Regions from separate parts of the Streptomyces sp. NPDC028368 genome, predicted to be linked through region 3. Evidence: riboswitches for the same ligand, from Rfam matches in the RefSeq annotation. Region 3 holds a riboswitch; each other region holds the start of a gene.
The links. Region 3 has a riboswitch for cyclic di-AMP ahead of ACZ4S3_RS27205 (C40 family peptidase). Riboswitches for the same ligand answer to the same signal wherever they lie in the genome.
Positions count from the first base shown of each region.

Region 1: another riboswitch for cyclic di-AMP. It lies ahead of ACZ4S3_RS26380 (transglycosylase family protein); the one in region 3 lies ahead of ACZ4S3_RS27205 (C40 family peptidase).
Region 2: another riboswitch for cyclic di-AMP. It lies ahead of ACZ4S3_RS33915 (M23 family metallopeptidase); the one in region 3 lies ahead of ACZ4S3_RS27205 (C40 family peptidase).

Region 1 covers NZ_JBVHTY010000012.1:118,421-123,069, reverse strand. Annotated here, with positions in the region: gene ACZ4S3_RS26390 (cytochrome P450 family protein) at 1-992, shown strand, start outside; gene ACZ4S3_RS26385 (transglycosylase family protein) at 1,063-2,271, shown strand; cyclic di-AMP (ydaO/yuaA leader) riboswitch at 2,525-2,693, shown strand; gene ACZ4S3_RS26380 (transglycosylase family protein) at 2,700-3,344, shown strand; gene eno (phosphopyruvate hydratase) at 3,652-4,649, shown strand, end outside.
Region 2 covers NZ_JBVHTY010000019.1:121,668-126,316, reverse strand. Annotated here, with positions in the region: gene ACZ4S3_RS33925 (HPr family phosphocarrier protein) at 137-418, shown strand; gene ACZ4S3_RS33920 (GntR family transcriptional regulator) at 843-1,532, opposite strand; gene ACZ4S3_RS33915 (M23 family metallopeptidase) at 1,738-2,538, opposite strand; cyclic di-AMP (ydaO/yuaA leader) riboswitch at 2,552-2,707, opposite strand; gene ACZ4S3_RS33910 (M16 family metallopeptidase) at 2,923-4,290, opposite strand; gene ACZ4S3_RS33905 (M16 family metallopeptidase) at 4,329-4,649, opposite strand, start outside.
Region 3 covers NZ_JBVHTY010000013.1:16,998-21,646, forward strand. Annotated here, with positions in the region: gene pcrA (DNA helicase PcrA) at 1-1,600, opposite strand, end outside; cyclic di-AMP (ydaO/yuaA leader) riboswitch at 1,883-2,066, shown strand; gene ACZ4S3_RS27205 (C40 family peptidase) at 2,075-3,229, shown strand; gene ACZ4S3_RS27210 (hypothetical protein) at 3,339-3,692, opposite strand; gene ACZ4S3_RS27215 (C40 family peptidase) at 3,924-4,649, shown strand, end outside.

The sequences.
Region 1 (4,649 bases), on a different contig from region 3:
ATCTGCTCAATATCGACCCGCCCGACCACACCCGTCTGCGCCGCCTGGTCTCCAAGGCGTTCACCCCGCGCCGGGTCGCCGCCTTCGCCCCGCGCGTACAGGAGTTGACCGACCGCCTCATCGACGGGTTCGCGCAGCGCGGGGAGGCGGATCTGATCCATGAGTTCGCCTTCCCCCTCCCCATTTACGCGATCTGCGATCTGCTCGGCGTACCGCGCGAGGACCAGGACGATTTCCGCGACTGGGCGGGCATGATGATCCGGCACGGCGGAGGGCCGCGCGGCGGAGTCGCCCGTTCCGTGAAGAAGATGCGCGGCTATCTCGCCGAGCTGATCCACCGCAAGCGCGAGTCCCTGGGGGAGAGCGCGGAGCCGGACGAGGATCTGATCTCCGGGCTCATCCGGGCCTCGGACCACGGCGAGCACCTCACCGAGAACGAGGTCGCCGCGATGGCGTTCATCCTGCTCTTCGCCGGCTTCGAGACCACCGTCAACCTCATCGGCAACGGCACCTATCAGCTGCTCCGCCACCCCGCCCAGCGCGAACTGCTGCAGAAGTCGATGGCGGCGGGCGACACCGATCTGCTCGCCACCGGCATCGAGGAACTGCTGCGCTACGACGGCCCCGTGGAGCTGGCGACCTGGCGGTTCGCGACCGAGGAACTGACGCTGGGCGGGCAGCGGATCGCCGAGGGCGACCCGGTCCTGGTGGTCCTGGCCGCCGCCGACCGCGACCCCGAACGCTTCGCCGAGCCGGACGTCCTCGACCTCACCCGCCGTGACAACCAGCACCTCGGTTACGGGCACGGCATCCACTACTGCCTGGGCGCACCGCTCGCCCGGCTGGAGGGGCAGGCCGCCCTCGCGACGCTGCTGACCCGGCTCCCGGACATCCGGCTTGCCGCGGAACCTGACGATTTGCGCTGGCGTGGCGGGCTCATCATGCGCGGACTGCGGTCCCTGCCGGTGGAGTTCACACCGGAGCGGGGCTGACCAGCGATTACCAAAGAGTTGACGAGGCGTCAGTCACGTGACCTTTGCGTGATCTCCGCTACACCGACTTGTGACTACCCGTAACCCCGGCTACCTTTCGACCCACCGAGTCGCTCACCGGTTCGACGTACGCGAGGTATCCGGCGTACGCGACGTGCTCGACGTGCCCGACCTCTTCGTCGTACACGCCATGCTCGACGTGCTCGACGTACCACACCGGCTCGGCCGACAACTCAACCGCCGCTCGAAAGGCAACCGCATGCGCTCCGGGAACGGCCGACACCGTCGCCCCCGTCAGGCACCGGCCATCTTTGTCACGGCGGGAGTGACCGGCGCCGGCATCGCACTGCCGCTGCTCGGCGCGAGCGGCGCGCACGCCGCCGACACCGCGACCTGGGACAGGGTCGCGCAGTGCGAGAGCGGCGGGATGTGGAGCTCGGACTCCGGCAACGGCTTCTACGGCGGCCTGCAGCTGACCCAGGACATGTGGGAGCAGTACGGCGGCATCTCGTACGCCTCGCGCCCCGACTTCGCCAGCCGCGCCCAGCAGATAGCCGTCGCCGAGTCCATGCTCGACGACCGCGGCCCGGACGCCTGGCCGAGCTGCGCGGTGAATGCCGGGCTGACCAAGGACGGCCGTGCGCCGGAGGTCAACCCGGGCAGTACGAGCACGCCGCGGCCCGCGCCGTCGGATTCCACGGACCCGTCGGATTCCGATCCGTCCGCCCCGTCCGATGACCCGTCCGATGACCCGTCCGCCGGACCGTCCGAGGACCCCTCCGCCGGCCCGTCCGATGACGCGACGCCGACGCCGTCCCCTTCGTCCCCCGAGGCGTCGGACCCCGCGGATCCGTCCGGCCCGTCCGACCCCTCGGGTGACGACAGTGGCCGCCGGGACGGCTCCGACGACCCCGCGCCCACCCAGACCCCCGCCAAGGGCAAGCACCGCGGCGACGCCGACGAGAGCGGCGACGGCAAGGGCGGCAAGGACGGCAAGGGCGGCAAGGGCGAGGGTGACGCGGGCGACGGCGACCGGCCCTCCGGCCGCCACGCCTCCCGCGGCGGCGACGCGCCTCGTACGGACCCCGGTACGGACCCGTCCGCCCCCGCCGGCGACTACACCGTCCGCGCCGGTGACAGCCTGTCAGCCATCGCCCAGGCCCACGATCTGCCCGGCGGCTGGCCCGCGCTCTATGACCGCAACGAGAAGACGATCGGGTCCGACGCGGACCTGATCCAGCCCGGTCAGCTGCTCGATCTCGGGCACGTGGCAGGGTAGTTACCGCCGGTTTGGCCCCTTTTGGCGAAAGTGAGACAAGCGTCTCGTTCCGTGGTGCGGTGTCCGGCTGGTCCGCCGGATTCCGCACCACGGCCGACCTGCGGAAATATGAATCTCTAGTGATCAAAAACGGTCAACTGGGTTCAGATAGTGGGGTTTGAACACCAAGGGGATTACTGCTTACGGTCGGGACCGCTCGCCAAAGCGGGCCCTTCGATCACACGCCGAATCCTGCCGGTGGTCGGAGGCACTTGACGCGCAAGCGCCGAAGGCAGGAGCGGGGGACCCAAGGTAAGCGCCGGCCCCGCCCGCGAAAGCGGGTCAACCGGCTTGGGGTGAAGCCGCGTGTACAGCACACGCGGCCGGGCACTCACACGGCCCGAACCCGACAGCTCACCTCGCAGGCGTCGGTGAGGAAACGAACGAACATGCTGATCAAGGGCAAGCACCGTCGTCCGTCCAAGGCCGTCCGCATCGCCACCCTCGCCGGTGTCGCCGGTGCCGCTGTCGCCGTCCCGATGATGGGCGCCACCTCCGCCTCCGCCGCCTCCGTCGCCACCTGGGACAAGGTCGCCCAGTGCGAGTCCGGCGGCAACTGGTCGATCAACACCGGTAACGGCTACTACGGCGGCCTGCAGTTCTCGAACTCCAGCTGGGCCGCCGCCGGTGGCACCCAGTACGCGGCGCGCGCCGACCTGGCCACCAAGGCCCAGCAGATCGCCGCGGCCGAGAAGCTCCTCGCCATCCAGGGCCCGGGTGCCTGGTCCTGCGCCGGTGCCGGCAACCTGACCGCCGGTGGCCCCTCGCCCGACCTCAACACCTCCTCCAAGGTCGAGGTGAAGAAGGCCCAGCCCGCGCCGAAGCAGACCCAGCAGGCCCCGAAGCAGGAGAAGGTCCAGCCGGCCCCCAAGCCGTCGCACGGCAAGGGCAACTACACCGTCAAGTCCGGTGACACCCTCGCCAAGATCGCCAAGGCGCATGGCACCACCTGGAAGTCGGTCTACGCGAACAACAAGTCCGTCATCGGCGGCAACCCGAACCTGATCTTCCCGGGTCAGCAGCTCAGCATCTGAGCCGTCCCCGGACCGGGACTCCCGCGGGCCCGGGCGACGGGCCCGTTCCTCCCCCGGACAGCCCCGTCACGGCGCGCCACTCCCCCCAGCGCGCCGGGCGGGGCTTCTCCGTACGCCAATCCGGGGCACCGCGCCCACCAGCGGCTTCCCGTGCTTTTAACCGTCTGGCGAACAATGCACCCAAACGTCCCGTGAACCGGGCCTTTGGGCCTCTTTTCGTCCCACGAAGCGGGCCAACGGCAAGCGGACCTGCCCGGGGCCGTTAGGCTCGTGCTGCAGAACTCCAGACACTCATGAAGGAGACAACGTGCCGTCCATCGACGTCGTCGTAGCCCGCGAAATTCTCGACTCGCGAGGTAATCCCACGGTCGAGGTCGAGGTCGGCCTCGACGACGGCAGCACCGGCCGTGCCGCCGTGCCGTCCGGCGCCTCGACCGGCGCCTTCGAGGCCATCGAGCTCCGCGACGGTGACCCGAACCGCTACCTGGGCAAGGGCGTGGAGAAGGCCGTCCTGGCCGTCATCGAGCAGATCGGCCCGGAGCTCGTCGGCTACGACGCGACCGAGCAGCGGCTGATCGACCAGGCGATGTTCGACCTGGACGCCACCGACAACAAGGGCTCGCTGGGCGCCAACGCCATCCTCGGCGTCTCCCTCGCCGTCGCGCACGCCGCCTCCGAGGCCAGCGACCTCCCGCTGTTCCGCTACCTCGGTGGCCCGAACGCGCACGTCCTGCCCGTCCCGATGATGAACATCCTCAACGGTGGGTCGCACGCCGACTCCAACGTGGACATCCAGGAGTTCATGATCGCCCCGATCGGCGCGGAGTCCTTCTCCGAGGCGCTGCGCTGGGGCACCGAGGTCTACCACACCCTCAAGAAGGTCCTGAAGGCCAAGGGTCTGGCCACCGGCCTGGGCGACGAGGGCGGCTTCGCCCCGAACCTGGGCTCCAACCGCGAGGCCCTCGACCTCATCCTCGAGGCCATCAAGGAAGCCGGTTACGCCCCCGGCCAGGACATCGCGCTCGCCCTGGACGTCGCCGCCTCCGAGTTCTACAAGGACGGCAAGTACCAGTTCGAGGGCAAGGACCGCTCGGCCGCCGAGATGACCGAGTACTACGAGGAGCTGGTGGCGGCCTACCCGCTGGTCTCCATCGAGGACCCGCTGTTCGAGGACGACTGGGCCGGCTGGCACGTCATCACCGAGAAGCTCGGCGCCAAGGTGCAGCTCGTCGGCGACGACCTGTTCGTCACCAACCCCGAGCGCCTGGCCCGCGGCATCGAGGAGAACTCCGCCAACGCGCTGCT
Region 2 (4,649 bases), on a different contig from region 3:
GCGGATAAGCGTACGGCGGGGTACTGACAACCGGCTCGGCATGCGTACGCTCGGTCACAAACCAGGGCTGCCGAGCACCCTTGGCAGCGTGAGAGACTGGTCTAGACAACAGTCACGCGACTTGAAGGGCACCACCATGGCTGAGCGCCGCGTCAATGTCGGCTGGGCCGAGGGCCTGCACGCCCGCCCCGCCTCGATCTTCGTCCGTGCGGCCACCGCGGCCGGCGTCCCGATGACGATCGCCAAGGCCGACGGCAACCCCGTCAACGCGGCCTCCATGCTCGCGGTCCTGGGTCTGGGCGCCCAGGGTGGCGAGGAAATCGTGCTGGCCTCCGACGCCGAGGGCGCCGAGGCCGCGCTCGACCGCCTGGCGAAGCTCGTCGCCGAGGGCCTGGACGAGCTCCCCGAGACCGTCTGAGGCCGTCTGAGCCCTTCCGGGTCCTTCTGACTCGTTCTGAGCCCGTCAGGATTTCCCTGGCCCCTCTGGCCGCGGCCCCGCGGCAGTGACCGGAAACGGTCGCTGCCGCGGGGCCGTTTGCTGTGGGGGGTGTTGCGGGGGTTGCTGCGGGGGGGGGCTTTGCTGCGGTCCCGTTCCGCTCCCTGAGCATTCGCCGTGGGGCGATTCCTCGTAGGGCGATTCCTTCTGGAACGGTTCGTTGCGGGGACGATTCGCAGTACCAGACCGCTCGGACGGAAATTCACCGCGCGACATACCGAAATCCAGGGTCGCGAATTACCCGGACATGGAAACGCGGAAAGAAATATGGGACCCCGAACACCGGGCAGAATTCCCCGCTCCCACCCCGCAATTATTCCGCACCTCTTTGTATACAGACCCCATGTTAATTACGGGCGCGCGCCGTGTTGACGGGCCGTTTCGGATCGCTCACCACGGCCGCGGCGGGGCGGCGCAGTCGGTATACCGGGAGGGAGCGCTCGATATGAGCCGCCATCAGGGCGCGGGCCCGTTCCGCGTCGCCCCGGGCCACCGCGTCCAGCACCGCGCCGTGTTCGTCCCACGACTCGGTGGCCCGCGCGGGCAGTTCCACGGTGTACATCCACTCGACCTTGCGCCGTAGCTGGGTGAGCAACGACGTCAGGCTGGGGCTGCCGGCCGCCTGGGCGAGCGTCTCGTGGAACCAGCCGTCCAGTTGGCGCACGTCCGCAGGGTGACCGTGCCGGGCACGGTCACGGCCGAGCCGTACCAGACCGCGCAGCACCTTGAGGTGGGCGGGACTGCGGCGGGCGGCGGCGCGGGCGGCACCCAGGGGCTCCAACAGGGCGCGGATGTCCAGGAGATCGGCCGCTTCCTGCTCGGTGGGCTCGGCGACACAGGCGCCCGCATGGTGGCGGGTGGTGACGAAGCCCTCGGACTGCAGGGTGCGCAGCGCCTCCCGGACCGGGACTCTGGAGACGCCGTAGCGGGCGGCGAGAATTTCCTCGATCAGCCGGCTGCCCGGCACCAGCGCACCGGAAATGATGTCGTCGCGAATCGCCGTGCACACCGCATGCGCGGAAAGATGGCCTCGCATCGTCTGCGCCTCCGCCGTAATCCCCGGGAAACGCCGCCGATCGGCGGGTTTTCCGTGACTCTATTCGACCGGGACAGCTTTTCCGACGGCCTCCGGAAATTCATGGATATTTTTTGGCCATGCGCCGGGCGGACCGGCGCATGGCGCGCTCCGGAAACACGGAAGCCCCGGCCGATGACCGGGGCTCCACCAGTGCGTGCGGACGTCAGACGTTCACGCCGTGCGCGCGCAGATACGCGATGGGGTCGATGTCCGAGCCGTAGTCGGGGCCGGTGCGGGCCTCGAAGTGCAGATGCGGGCCGGTGGCGTTGCCGGTGGCGCCGGAGAGGGCTATCTGCTGGCCGGGGGTGACGCTCTGGCCGACGGAGACACCGATGGACGACAGGTGGCCGTACTGGGTGTACGTACCGTCGTGCATCTTGATCACGATGTTGTTGCCGTACGAGCCGCCCCAGCCGGCCTCGACGACGGTGCCCGCGCCCACGGCGTGGACGGAGGTGCCGGTGGCGGCGTGGAAGTCGATGCCGGTGTGGCTGCCGGAGGACCACAGGCTGCTGGAGGCCTTGTACCCGGTGGAGACGTAGGAGTCGGCGACGGGGGCGACAAAGGCGTTCAGGCGCTTGCGCTCCGCGTCGCGGGCCGCGCGCTCCTTCGCCTCCCGTTCCGCCTTGGCCTTCTTCTTGGCTGCCTCGGCGAGCCGCTTGGCCTCTTCGGCGGCCTTCTTGGCCACGGCCTCGGCCTTGGCCTGCGCGGCGGCGGCATCGGCGGCCGCCTGCTGCGCATCGGCCTGGGCCTCGACGCGGCTGGCGAGCTCGTCGCCCATCACGACGGCCTGCCGCAGACCGGTGTCCTCGGCGTGTGCCTCGCTGGTGGCGGCCAGCGCCGGCGAGGCCACGGAGGCGACGACACCGGTGGCCGCGAGGGTGGCCACGCCTGCGAACTTGCGGGTCCTGCGAGCCGTGCGGCTCGCACCACGATGCTTCCCGGTAGCACGGGTGAACGCCATGTGGTGGCTTGTCCTTTCCTTCCTTCTCGCCTACCGGGTTAGCTGACGGGTTCGGAGCAGGAAGGTCTCCTACGGGCTCCTCCGGAGAGGGGTCCGATTCACCCCAGGGGACGTGTGGGTCCCCGGCTCCCCTGGCTCGCGCCGTACGGGGACTCGGCGATGACTGTCCGGTGCCACTGTTGTGGCGGAGTTGTGACGAACAGCCGCACCGACGCTAATCGGGACATCTTTCAATCGGCAAACAGAACCGGCTCTTTGTGCCGTACGCCACAGGGGCATCGGGCAACCAGCCACACCATTCCGGACATACGGCGGCTCCCGTGGTGGACCTGCACCACGGGAGCCGCTTTATCGATATATGACCGGCAGTCAGCCGGCGGGGCTTCAGCCGCTGACGATCGTCACCGTGCCGATGCCGAGCCCCTTGACGGGTTCGGCGATCTGGGCGGCGTCACCCACCAGCACCGTCACCAGACGGTCCACGGGGAAGGCATTGACGGCGGCCGCGGTCGCCTCGACCGTCCCGGTCTCCACGAGGCGGGCGTACAACTGGGCCTGGAAATCGTCCGGGAGGTGCTGCTCCACCTGGTCGGCCAGCGTGCCCGCGACGGCCGCCGCGGTCTCGTACTTCAGCGGCGCGACGCCGACGAGGTTCTGCACGGCGACGTCCCGCTCGGCGTCCGTCAGCCCCTCTGCCGCAAGGGTCCGCAGCACCTTCCAGAGGTCCTGCAGCGCCGGCTCGGTGGAGGCGGTGTCCACCGAGCCGCTGATGGCGAGCATCGCGGCGCCGCTCCCGTCGGCGGACGAGCGCAGCACCTGGCCGAAGGCCCGCACCCCGTAGGTGTAGCCCTTCTCCTCACGCAGGACCCGGTCCAGCCGGGAGGTGAGGGTGCCGCCCAGGCAGTACGTGCCGAGCACCTGGGCGGGCCAGACCCGGTCGTGCCGGTCGGCGCCGATACGGCCGATCAGCAGCTGCGTCTGGACGGCTCCGGGGCGGTCCACGATCACCACGCGGCCGGTGTCGTCGGCGGTGATCGGCGAGGCCTTCAGCGGCTCGGCGGTCGAACCGCGCCAGGCACCGAGGGTGTCGGAGAGCACCGCCTCCAGGCCGACGCCGGTGAGGTCGCCGACGATCACGGCGGTGCCCGTGGCGGGCCGTACATGGGCGTCGTAGAAGGCGCGTACCGCCGCGGCGTCGATGCGCTCGACGGTCTCCTCGGTGCCCTGGCGCGGCCGCGACATCCGGGAAGTGGCCGGGAACAGCTCCTTGGACAGCGCCATCGCGGCCCGCCGCGCCGGATTGGCGAGCTCGTGCGGGATCTCGTCGAGGCGGTTGCGCACCAGCCGCTCGATCTCGCTGTCGGGGAAGGCGGGGGCGCGCAGCGCGTCGGCGAGCAGGCCGAGCGCACGGGGCAGCCGGGAAACCGGCACCTCGAGGGAGACCCGCAGGCCGGGGTGGTCGGCGTGCGCGTCCAGGGTGGCGCCGCAGCGTTCCAGCTCAGCGGCGAACTCCTCGGCGTCATGCTTGTCGGTGCCCTCGGACAGAGCGCGCGCCATGATCGTGGCGACACCGTCCAGGCCCTCGGGCTCGGCCTCCAGAGGCGCGACGAGGTTGATCTCGACGGCGACGACCTGCTGGCCGGGGCGGTGGCTGGTCAGGAGGGTGAGCCCATTGGCCAGTTGAGAGCGCTCGGGGGCCGGGAATGCCCAGGGCTTGGGTGCGCCGCCCTTGGGCTGGGGGTGGAAGTCCATGGTGGTCACGGCGGAATCTGCGCGGGTGGTGGAGTCGCTCACCGCTCCCCCTCCTCGTCCTCGGTGTCGGCGGCCGCATCGGCCGGAGCGGTCGGCTCGGTGGGTTCGTACACAAGCACCGCGCGGTTGTCGGGGCGCAGCCGGGCCTTGGCGACCTCCTGCACCTCCTCGGCGGTGATGTCCAGGACGCGCTGGACGGCGGTCAGCGCGAGCTGCGGGTCGCCGAACAGGACGGCGAAGCGGCACAGTTCGTCGGCGCGGCCGCTGACCGTGGCCAGGCGGTCCAGCCATTCGCGCTCCAACTGGGCCTGCGCGCGCTCCATCTCCTCGGGGGTCGGCCCCTCGGCGGCGAAGCGGGC
Region 3 (4,649 bases):
CGTTGAAGCGCTTGACGGCGTTGGCGGAGCGGGCCGCCATGCCGTACGCCTCGTCGACGCGGCGCAGCGCCTGCGGGAAGGTGATCTTCTCGCGGGAGGACAGGGCGTCGATCATCGCCTCGGCGCGGTCGCCGATGCCGCGCTTGGGGACGTTCAGGATCCGGCGCAGCGGGACGGTGTCCTCGGGGTTGGCGAGCACCCGCAGGTAGGCGAGGACGTCGCGGACCTCCTTGCGCTCGTAGAAGCGCACGCCGCCGACGACCTTGTACGGGAGCCCGACCCGGATGAAGATCTCTTCGAAGACACGGGACTGGGCGTTGGTGCGGTAGAAGACGGCGACATCGCCGGCCTTGGCGTCGCCCGCGTCCGTCAGCCGGTCGATCTCGTCGGCGACGAACTGTGCCTCGTCGTGCTCGGTGTCGGCGACATAGCCGGTGATCTTGGGGCCGGCGCCGGCGTCGGTCCAGAGGTTCTTGGGGCGGCGGTTCTCGTTGCGCTCGATGACGGCGTTGGCGGCGGACAGGATCGTCTGGCTGGAGCGGTAGTTCTGCTCCAGGAGGATCGTGGTCGCGTCCGGGTAGTCCTCCTCGAACTGGAGGATGTTGCGGATCGTGGCGCCGCGGAAGGCGTAGATCGACTGGTCGGCGTCACCGACGACGCACAGCTCGGCGGCGGGCATCTCGGCGGTGCCGGCGCCGACCAGTTCGCGGACGAGGGTGTACTGGGCATGGTTGGTGTCCTGGTACTCGTCGACCAGGACGTGGCGGAAGCGGCGGCGGTAGTGGTCGGCGACATCCGGGAAGGCCTGGAGGAGATTGACCGTCGTCATGATGATGTCGTCGAAGTCCAGGGCGTTGGCCTCGCGCAGCCGCGACTGGTACATCGCATACGCCTCGGCCAGGGTCTTCTCGAAGCCGTCGGCGGCCGTCCCGGCGAAGGTCTCCTCGTCGATGAGTTCGTTCTTGAGGTTGGAGATCTTGGCGCTGAAGGACTTGGGCGGGAAGCGCTTGGGGTCCAGATCCAGATCGCGGCAGACCAGGGCCATCAGGCGCTTGGAGTCGGCGGCGTCGTAGATCGAGAAGGAGGACGTGAAGCCGAGCTTCTTGGACTCGCGGCGCAGGATCCGCACGCAGGCGCTGTGGAAGGTGGAGACCCACATGGCGTTGGCGCGCGGGCCGATCAGGTCCTCGACGCGCTCCTTCATCTCGCCGGCGGCCTTGTTCGTGAACGTGATCGCGAGGATCTGGCCGGGGTGGACATGGCGCTCGGCGAGCAGATGCGCGATGCGGTGGGTGAGCACCCGGGTCTTGCCGGAGCCGGCGCCGGCGACGATCAGCAGCGGGCCGCCGGTGTGCACCACGGCGGCCTTCTGCTCGTCGTTGAGGCCCTCGAGCAGCGCGGCCGGGTCCACGACGGGGCGGGCGGCGCCGTCGCGGTAGTACGCCTCCTTGGGCACGGGCGCGTCGAACTTCCCCCCGAAGAGGTCGGCGGGAATCTCCTCCGGGGCCGGGCCGTGCTCGTCCTCGGGGGGCGGCGGATGTTCGTCCTCGCCCTTGGGGCCGAGATCCGCCAGGAAGCTGTCGTCAAAGAGGCTGCTCATCGCCCACCGAGTCTAGGCCGCCGGACTGACAGCCCGCCCCCACCTGACCAGATCCGGCATCCGGTATGCGGCACACCACATTTCCAGGGCTGCCCGGCATCGTCTTCCGGCCACGCCTTCCACCGCGCGGCCCCTTCGCCACGCTGCCCCTTCGCCTCAACTTCTCCTCAGATAACGAAAAGGTTTCGGGCATATCGAACATCAGCCTTCACAGGGGCCACACGAGTTGGCTACCGTGCCTGCTCGGGCAGCCCGCATCCCCGTGGACGACAGCGTCCGCACGGGCCGCCTCCGCCGAGTCCGGCCCTGCCCTCAGGCACCCGGAGCCGGGGACCCACCAGCACCACCGGGGTGAATCGATCACTACGGCCGCCAGCGGCGGACGCAGCGACCGTAGGGCAAGCCTTCCGTCAGCGACACCGCCCGAACCCGACAGCTAACCCGGTAGGCGGTCCACGGAAGGAGTCGCCGGCCTTGGCGTCGCATCGCAAGCCGCGCACCCGCGTTCTCACCTCGCCCGGAAGCCGTACCGCGGCCGGGCTCACCACCGCCGCCCTCGCCTCGGTCACCCTGCTCTCGCAGTCCGCCGGGGCCGCCCCGAGGGCCCCCAAGCCCACCATTGAAGAGGTCAAACAGAAGGTCGACGGGCTCTACCGTCAGGCCGAGGTGGCCACCCAGAAGTACAACGCCGCCAAGGAGAGCGCCGAACATCAGCGCGCCACCGTCAACGGTCTGCTCGATGCGGCCGCCAAGCGCGCGGAGAAGATGAACGAGTCCCGGCGTGAGCTGGGCACCTTCGCCTCGGCGCAGTACCGCACCGGCGGCATGAACCCGACGGCGCAGCTGATGCTGGCCAAGGACCCGCAGGACTTCTTCGACCGTACGCACCTCATGGAGCGGCTGACCGGCCGGCAGAAGCAGGCGGTCACGAACTACGAGGAGCAGCAGGCGGCGGCCGCCCGGCAGCGCGCCGAGGCGACCCGGAGCCTGGAGCGGCTCCAGACGTCGCAGGCCTCGCTGCAGGAGTCCAAGCGGTCCGTCCAGAGCAAGTTGGCCGAGACCCGGCAGCTGCTGTCCCGGCTGACCGTGCAGGAGAAGGCCCGGCTGGCGGAGCTGGAGCGCAAGAAGGAGGCGGCGGCCAAGCGCCGGGCCGAGGAGCTGGCGCGTCAGCAGGCGGAGAAGGAGCGGCAGCAGCGGCAGCAAGACGGCGGCGGCTCGACGGGCGGCCAGACCGGCGGCGGCTCCACCGGGGGCGGGTCCACTGACGGCGGCTCGTACTCGACCAAGGCCGAGAAGGCGCTCGCCTTCGCCCGCTCCCAGATGGGCAAGCCGTACGTCTGGGGCGCGACCGGACCCAATTCCTACGACTGCTCGGGCCTGACCCAGGCGGCGTGGAAGGCGGCCGGCGTCGATCTGCCGCGTACGACCTGGGACCAGGTCAAGGTCGGCCAGCGGGTCGCCACCGGTGACCTCAAGCCGGGTGACCTGGTGTTCTTCTACGACGACATCAGCCACGTCGGGATGTACATAGGCAACGGCAAGATGATCCACGCCCCGCACCCGGGCGCCAGCGTCCGGGAGGAGTCGATCTACTACATGCCGATCTACGGGAGCGTCCGCCCGGCCTGACCCGCTCCCCCCGGAGTCCACCCCCCACGGCCACCCCCCACACGCCACCGCGCGGTCGTCCCCTCAGTGGGATGACCGCGCGGTGAGTCGTCTCTGCGGGCGCCGGGCCTCAGGTCCAGAGCACCGCGATGAAAATGTTGGCCACCGTGAGCCCGCCGACGGCACCGAAGAGCGGCTTGGCGATCTTCTCGTCGTCCCGCTTGACGTAGACCAGCGCCAGGATCACCACCAGGACGGCCATCTTGATGCCGATCTTGATGTTGTTGAGGGTGTGGTCCTGGGCCTCGTTCAGCCCGACCAGCACGATGCCGGTGACCAGCATCGTCAGCGCGCCGTGCAGCATGGCCGGCACAAAGCGGGCGGTGCCCGCGCTCATCGCCTTCATCTGGGTCAGAAAGCCGCCCAGGAGGGAGGCGATGCCGATGATGTGCAGGCCGACGAAGATATTGATTACTACGTCCATAGTGCGCGATCGTATCCGCCGCATAGCACGCGCTTTCCGGCAGGGCATCGGTAATCGCCGCTTCGGTCAGGCCAGGCCCCTCCGGGGCGCGTTCGCGGCGGGGCGCGCTCACCCCGACATCACTCCCGGTCGGAAACGGCCAATTCCGGGCATCTGGGAGCTACGCCGTGACGTGCAGGTTTAGCGTCCTTCCCCAGACGGCCGATGGACCCACGGCCGGTACGGAAGGAAGTGACGGCCGCAGTGGCGTCGCACCGCAGGACCAAGCACCACCCGACAGCCCGTACGGCCGCCACCCTGGCCCTCGCCGGCGCCGCCGGCGCCGCAGCCTTCGACGGCACCGGCCAGGCCGCTCCCCGCCCCACCCCCGCCCAGGTCAAAGACCGGGTCGACGCGCTGTACCAGGAGGCAGAGGTGGCGACGCAGCACTACAACGGCGCCAGGGAAGAGGCCGACACCGCACGCGCGGAGCTGGCCCGGCTCCAGGACGAGGCCGCCCGCCGGACCCGGAAACTGAACGCCGCCAGGGCCGAACTGGGCACGATGGCCGGGAGCCAGTACCGCTCCGGCGGCGTGGACCCGACCCTGCGGCTGATGATGTCCGCCGACCCCCAGCGCTATCTGGACGGCGCCACGGTCCTCGAGCGCGCGGGCAGCCACCAGGCGAACGCGGTGGCCGGTTATGCGCGCCGGCTCGGCAGCGTCCGCCAGATCCGCGACCGCGCCGAGGCCACCGCGGAGCGGCTGGAGCACACCGAGGGCACGCTGAAGCGGCACCGCATCACGGTCATGCGGAAGCTGGACTCCGCCGAGGCGCTGCTCGACCGGCTGACCGACGAACAGCGGCGGCGGATGACGGGCGAGGAGGACCGGCCGGTGGCCGCCCCGGACACCCCGGACACCCCGGACACCCCGGCCGCCAACTCCCGTGCCGCACGCGCCGTTTCCTTCGCCCAC